DNA from 2 places in the Pseudoalteromonas sp. RWi3 genome. Region 2 is predicted to be linked to the other one. Evidence: predicted binding sites of a transcription regulator. Region 2 holds the regulator's gene; the other holds the start of a gene.

Region 1 (3,422 bases), on a different contig from region 2:
AGGTATTTCAAACCTTAATAGTAACTTCCAATCACTTGCAGCATCGATGACATCTAATTCGGCGTTACAGGCTTCAACTTTAGTAGGCAAGCAAGCATTACTTGAATCTGATTCGCTAGATTTAGCAGCTGGTAGAGATGCTAAAGGCACTATCGTTGCCCAAGAGCCGGTAGACAATTTAACGTTACGGATTGAAGATTCCTCAGGTCAATTAGTTCGTACAATTGAATTTGGTTCACAACCTCCTGGTGCCGTGCGCTTTGAATGGGATGGTAAAAACTCTGAGGGTGAAGAATTACCCGATGGTGAATATACCGTAAAAGCAGAGGGCCAAATGGGAGGGGATTTCACGAGTTTACCCATTGCAACTTTCAAAAATATTGAAAGCGTAAATGTTAATGGTGCCAACGGGATCATTATTAATACTAAAGAAGGTGCGGTTAGGCTAACTGACGTAGCAGAAATCGCGTAAAAATTAATTATTAGTTAGCCTTCTTCCGGCTACACATTCATAAATTAGAGGTGAATTATGAGCTTCAATATTGCACTTACAGGCATTGCAGCCGCTCAAAAAGATTTGGACGTAACAGCAAATAATATTGCTAACGTTAACACAACTGGTTTTAAAGAGTCGCGCGCTGAATTTGCAGATGTGTATGCATCATCTGTATTTAGTTCGGGTAAAACAAAAAATGGTGATGGTGTTCAAACCACTATGGTTGCGCAACAATTTCACCAAGGGTCACTTAAGTTTACTCAAAACTCGCTTGATTTAGCGATTACAGGTGAAGGTTACTTTGCCATGAGTGAAGACTTAGGCGCACAGGATTTTACTTACACTCGTGCGGGTGCATTTAAGTTAAACCAAGATAACTTTATCGTTGATGCTAAAGGTAACTTTTTGCAGGGTTTTCCTGTTAATGAATCAACGGGTGACACGACGTCGGTAAGTTTAAGTACGTCTTCTGCACTACAGATCCCAGATTCGTCAGGTTCACCTCGTGCAACAACAAACGTTTACAGCTCATTCAATCTAGATTCGCGTTCAACTGCGCCATCAATTACGACTTTTGACCCTACGGTGAGTGCATCATACAACAGCTCAACATCAACAACAGTATTTGATTCACTAGGTGAGCCGCATGTATTGCAGTTTTTCTTCGTGAAAACCGATGCTGCAGTGACGGGTAACGAGAATGAGTGGCAAGTTCATGCAACACTCGATGAGAAAGTGTTTAACCCAGCGGGTGCTGAAGAAACAGCCCCTCCATATACACCAATTTCTACCTTCCAATTTGATGCCAGCGGTTTACCATTAAACACAGATGGTACACCAAATACAGATACAACTTTCAATCCGATAGCGATCCCTGGCGGCGGTGGCGGTGTAGCGGGTTTATCAGATTTATTGACGAACGGTGCTAGTTTCCCTGATGACGTTGAAGTAAATTGGCGTGATGAAGCGGGTACTGCGAATAAAATCCCTACCCAGTATGCGAGTAACTTTGAAGTGAAAGCGCTTGACCAAGATGGTGCGACAGTTGGCCGCTTGGCAGGTATTGATATTGGTACAGATGGTAAGGTTGTTGCGTCATACAGTAATGGTGACACTTCTTTCTTAGGCCAAGTGGCAATGGTTCGTTTTTCTAACTCACAAGGTTTAGCACAAGTGGGTGACACGGCATGGAAGAAAAGCTTAACGTCAGGTGAGCCAATTGCTGGTGAGCCAGGTTCAGGTACGTTAGGTTCAATTAATTCATCAGCGCTAGAGCAATCAAATGTTAATTTGACTAATGAACTAGTAGACCTAATTAGTGCTCAGCGTAACTTCCAGGCAAACTCACGTGCACTAGAAGTTAATTCTACACTACAACAAAATATCCTGCAGATTCGTTAATAGCTTAGCGCTTTACTGCATTGCAATAATCCGACACCGAGGCTGCCCTTTATGGCAGCCTTTTTTGTATCTTAGATTTAATAAAGGGGGTGTCAAATTATTGTGGCACTTATTTTGCATTTATACTTAATATAGATTTTTATCGCGAGTCGATGTTATGGATAAGATGGTTTACATTGCAGCGTCAGGGGCTAAGCAGAGTATGCGGGGCCTTGCGCTCAAAGCAAATAACTTAGCAAATGCCAACACCACAGGCTTCAAGGCCGACTTTGCACAAGCAAGGTCAATGCAAGCATTTGGTGAAGGCCTCCCTACACGTGTGTTTTCTATGCAAGAACGACCAGGTTCAAACATGACTTCGGGCGGCGTTGTTGAAACTGGCCGAGACCTTGATATTGCGTTTAGTGATAAAGGTTGGTTAACCGTTCAAGATGCTTCAGGCAATGAAGCCTACACTAAAGTGGGGACGTTAAATATCACGCCAGATGGTGCGTTAGTAACGAGCCACGGACGCCAAGTAGTTGGCGCCGGTGGTCCCATTATTTTGCCATTGCCAGTGGAAAAGGTGGAGTTTAGTGATGATGGCTCAATTCAAGTAAGGCCCCAAGGGGCGCCGGCAAACTTTTTAGAGGTGGTTGATCGTCTAAAAGTTATTGAAGCTAATAATAGCCAGCTTGAAAAAGGTAATGACGGTCTATTTAGACCAAAGCAAGATAAATTAGTTGATGACCTATGTGGATTTTGTGAAATATCGCAAAACGTCAAAGTTATGAGTGGCACGTTAGAAATGTCTAATGTGAATCCAGTGCATGAAATGGTCGATATGATAAGCCATCAACGCCAATTTGAATTACAACTTAAGTTAATGAAAACAGCAGAAGAAATTGACGAACGTCATACCCAGTTGCTGCGCATTGTTTAACCTAATTGAGAGGACATTAGTATGAATCCTGCATTGTGGATCAGTAAAACGGGCTTAGATGCCCAACAAACCGATATATCGGTGATCTCAAATAACTTAGCTAATGCCAGTACCATAGGGTACAAAAAAAGCCGCGCAGTATTTGAAGATTTACTTTATCAAAATATAAACCAACCTGGTGGGCGTTCATCGCAAGATACTGAAATGCCATCTGGCTTAATGTTGGGTGCTGGTGCAAAAGTTGTCGCAAACCAAAAGAACTTTTCTCAAGGTAACATGCTTACTACTGAAAACTCATTGGATTGGATGATCTCAGGCCCTGGGTTTTTCGAAGTGCTTCAGCCTGACGGAAATATTGCTTATTCTCGTAATGGCCAATTTACCACCGATGAAGATGGTCGAATTGTTACAGCGGGCGCTGGTTTTCCTGTGCAACCAGAAATGAACGTACCTGACGATGCACAATCAATTACGGTGTCACAAGATGGTGAAGTTTCAGTTAGTATCGCAGGCCAGCCAGATAACGTGGTTATTGGACAATTGACAATCAGTGACTTTATTAATCCATCAGGCCTTGAGCCAGTTGGGCAAAACCTTTACACC
Region 2 (3,422 bases):
CTTATTTCGAAGAAAAACAAGATGACGGTTCAATCATGAGTGCCAGCGCAAACGAAGTTCGTTACGATGTAGCTGAACGTTACTTAACCCTAATTGGTGATGCCCAGGTTACTCAAGCAGGTCAAAAGATCAATGCTAAAAGCATCTCTTACGACATGGAGCAGCAACTAATTAGTGCGCAAAAAGATGAAAACTCAGATGACCGCGTACATACTATTTTAGTGCCCATCGAAAATAAAAAAGCAAAGTCAAAAGGTCAGCCATGAGTACGTTAAAAGCTGAATTTTTAGCTAAAAGCTATAAAGGCCGCCAAGTTGTAAAGAGTGTGGGTTTAGAAGTAAGTGCAGGAAGCATTGTCGGTTTACTAGGCCCAAATGGTGCAGGTAAAACGACCACTTTTTATATGATTGTTGGTTTAGTACCGAGCGACAAAGGCAAAATAAGCATTGATGATAACGACATTACATTACTGCCTATGCATAGCCGTGCACGATTAGGTATTGGTTATTTACCGCAAGAGTCATCTATTTTTCGTAAATTAACGGTTTATCAAAACTTGATGGCGATATTAGAAACACGAAACGATTTAAATAAGCAAGGCCGAGAACAAGCTCTGGATGGCCTGCTGGATGAATTTAGCATACAACACATTCGCGATAGCCAAGGTATGGCGTTATCAGGTGGTGAACGCCGCCGAGTTGAAATTGCACGCGCATTAGCCGCAAACCCTAAATTTATTTTATTAGATGAGCCTTTTGCTGGTGTTGATCCAATTTCAGTGTTAGATATAAAGAAAATAATTGAACACCTTAAAAACCGAGGCATCGGGGTGTTGATTACAGATCATAATGTACGAGAAACCCTTGATGTTTGTGAAAAAGCCTACATTGTTTCTCATGGTGAGCTAATTGCTTCAGGCACTCCTGAACATGTGCTTGCCGACCAAACAGTACGCGATGTTTATCTGGGTGAGCAATTTAGGCTATAAACCAACGTTCAGCTAACTATCTGCTAAACTTAATTCTGATTACATAATAAAAGGATTGTTAAAGATAAATGAGGCAATCACTCCAGCTGCGCATGGGCCAGCAATTGACAATGACACCTCAGTTACAACAAGCTATTCGTTTGTTGCAACTCAGTACATTGGATCTACAACAAGAAATTCAGGAAGCACTCGACAGTAATCCTTTACTAGAAGTTGAGGAGCATGAATTTAGTGATGAAACTGCAGGCAAAAATGAGCAAAAACAAGACACTGATGAAGTAACAGTCAGTGCATCTGCTGATGAAACACCAAGTGAATACGAACAAGAAAGTAGTGAAGCACTCAGTAAAGAAACTGTCAGCGACGAAATGGCCATGGATGTAACATGGGATGAGTACATGAGCGCTGCGCCTTCTAGCTCATCAGGACCAATGCCTGAAGATGAGTCTATTTACCAAGGTGCTTCCACTGAAACGCTGCATGAATACATTATGTGGCAGCTACAATTAACGCCATTTAGCCCGACCGATGAAGCCATAGCCATTGCTATTGTTGAAGCGATTGATGAATCGGGTATTTTAACATTGAGCTGCGAAGACATTGTTGAAAGTTTAAACAAAGATAATAACGAAGAAGAAATAGAACTTGATGAAGTTCAAGCTGTTTTAAAACGCATCCAATTGTTTGATCCAATAGGGATTGCCGCACGCAGCTTACAAGAGTGTTTATGTATACAACTGAATCAATTCGACCCTGCAACGCCATGGCTTGCAGAGACTAAAATGATTTTAACCGAGCATATCGATCTTTTAGCAAGTCGTGACTATCGCACTTTGATGAAAAAGACTAAGCTTAAAGAAGATGAGCTAAAAGAAGTCATGACACTGATACACAGCTTGAACCCTAAGCCCGCAGATACTATTGTGCGCGAAGAGTCTGAGTATGTTATCCCTGATGTTTCAGTGAAAAAAGTTAAAGGGCGCTGGATGGTGGAATTAAATCCAGAAAGCATGCCTAAAATTAGAGTGAACAGCCAGTATGCCGCCATGTCTCGCTCAGTAAAATCGAGCAGTGACAGTCAGTTTATTCGTTCGCATCTGCAAGAAGCAAAATGGTTTATTAAAAGCTTAGAAAGCCGTAATGAAACATTACTCAAAGTAACTAATTGTATAGTGAAACAGCAGCAAGGTTTTTTTGAACACGGCCCCGAAGCTATGCGCCCGATGGTACTAAATGATGTAGCAGAAATGGTCGAGATGCATGAGTCAACTATCTCACGCGTAACAACTCAAAAGTATATGCATACACCACGTGGTATTTTTGAGTTGAAGTACTTTTTCTCTAGTCACGTAAGCACCGAAAATGGCGGGGAATGCTCTTCTACAGCTATCCGTGCATTGATCAAAAAGCTTATTAGCGCAGAAAACTCAGCGAAACCATTGAGTGATAGTAAAATTGCAGATATATTGGCTGAGCAAGGTATCAAAGTAGCTAGACGCACAATTGCAAAATATCGTGAGTCTCTAGCTATTCCACCGTCAAATCAAAGAAAGAGTTTGATTTAAGGCGTAAAAAACAAAGAAGGAAAATGCTTATGCAAATTAACTTAACTGGTCGCCACGTAGAAATTACCGATTCACTTAGAGACTATGTACACAATAAGTTTGCGAAGCTTGAAAGGCACTTTGATAGTATTAATAATGTACATGTGATTCTTGACGTAGAAAAATTAAGTCAAAAAGCAGAAGCCACAATACATGTTAGCGGTGCTGATTTATTTGCTTCAACTGAACATCAAGATATGTATGCTGCGATTGACGGACTGATTGATAAATTAGACCGCCAAGTAATAAAACACAAAGAGAAGCACGCTCGACACTAATACTATGAAATTAAGTTCACTTACTTCTGAGGACTGCAGTAAAGCTGCGGTCCTTTTTAATAGCAAAAAACGAATTCTAGAATTTATTAGCCAATTGGCTCATGAAAAGCTTCCTCACCTCACACAGCAAGAGATCCTTAACGCATTATTAAATCGGGAAAAGCTTGGTAGCACAGGCATAGGTCGAGGTATTGCTATACCACATGGTCGCATGAGTGGCGCACAATCTCCTCTAGCATTAATCTTAGTGAGTGAAACCCCCATTAACTTTGATGCAATTGATAATCGTCCTGTCGATATTTTTGTAGCACTGATCGTACCTGATGGAGATTGCCAACTTCATTTGAAGACGTTAGCAACAATTGCTGATAAACTTAACGATAAAGAGTTTTGTAAACAACTACGTAGCGCAAAAACAGATCAGGATTTGTATCAAGTTATTGTTGAGCATTCATAAGAAAGTGAAGGAGAGGTTACATGGAATTGATTATTATCAGTGGGCGGTCTGGTTCAGGTAAATCCGTCGCGCTTCGCGTACTAGAAGATCTTGGC

The links. Region 2 encodes sigma-54, which starts transcription at its own class of promoters, with help from an activator protein. Its sites were predicted from a motif close to GTTGGCACGNNNNTNGNNT; they were not measured.
Region 1: ACFI4Z_RS03555 (flagellar basal body rod protein FlgF) is a predicted target of sigma-54. The motif match lies at 1,999-2,017, and genes of this name have one in related genera.

What each region holds. Positions count from the first base shown of each region.
Region 1 is NZ_JBHNYL010000001.1:820,262-823,683, reverse strand. Features, by position in the region: gene ACFI4Z_RS03565 (flagellar hook assembly protein FlgD) at 1-472, shown strand, start outside; gene flgE (flagellar hook protein FlgE) at 530-1,897, shown strand; gene ACFI4Z_RS03555 (flagellar basal body rod protein FlgF) at 2,055-2,819, shown strand; gene flgG (flagellar basal-body rod protein FlgG) at 2,841-3,422, shown strand, end outside.
Region 2 is NZ_JBHNYL010000011.1:39,334-42,755, forward strand. Features, by position in the region: gene lptA (lipopolysaccharide transport periplasmic protein LptA) at 1-266, shown strand, start outside; gene lptB (LPS export ABC transporter ATP-binding protein) at 263-988, shown strand; gene ACFI4Z_RS13985 (RNA polymerase factor sigma-54) at 1,057-2,553, shown strand; gene hpf (ribosome hibernation promoting factor) at 2,583-2,870, shown strand; gene ptsN (PTS IIA-like nitrogen regulatory protein PtsN) at 2,875-3,327, shown strand; gene rapZ (RNase adapter RapZ) at 3,348-3,422, shown strand, end outside.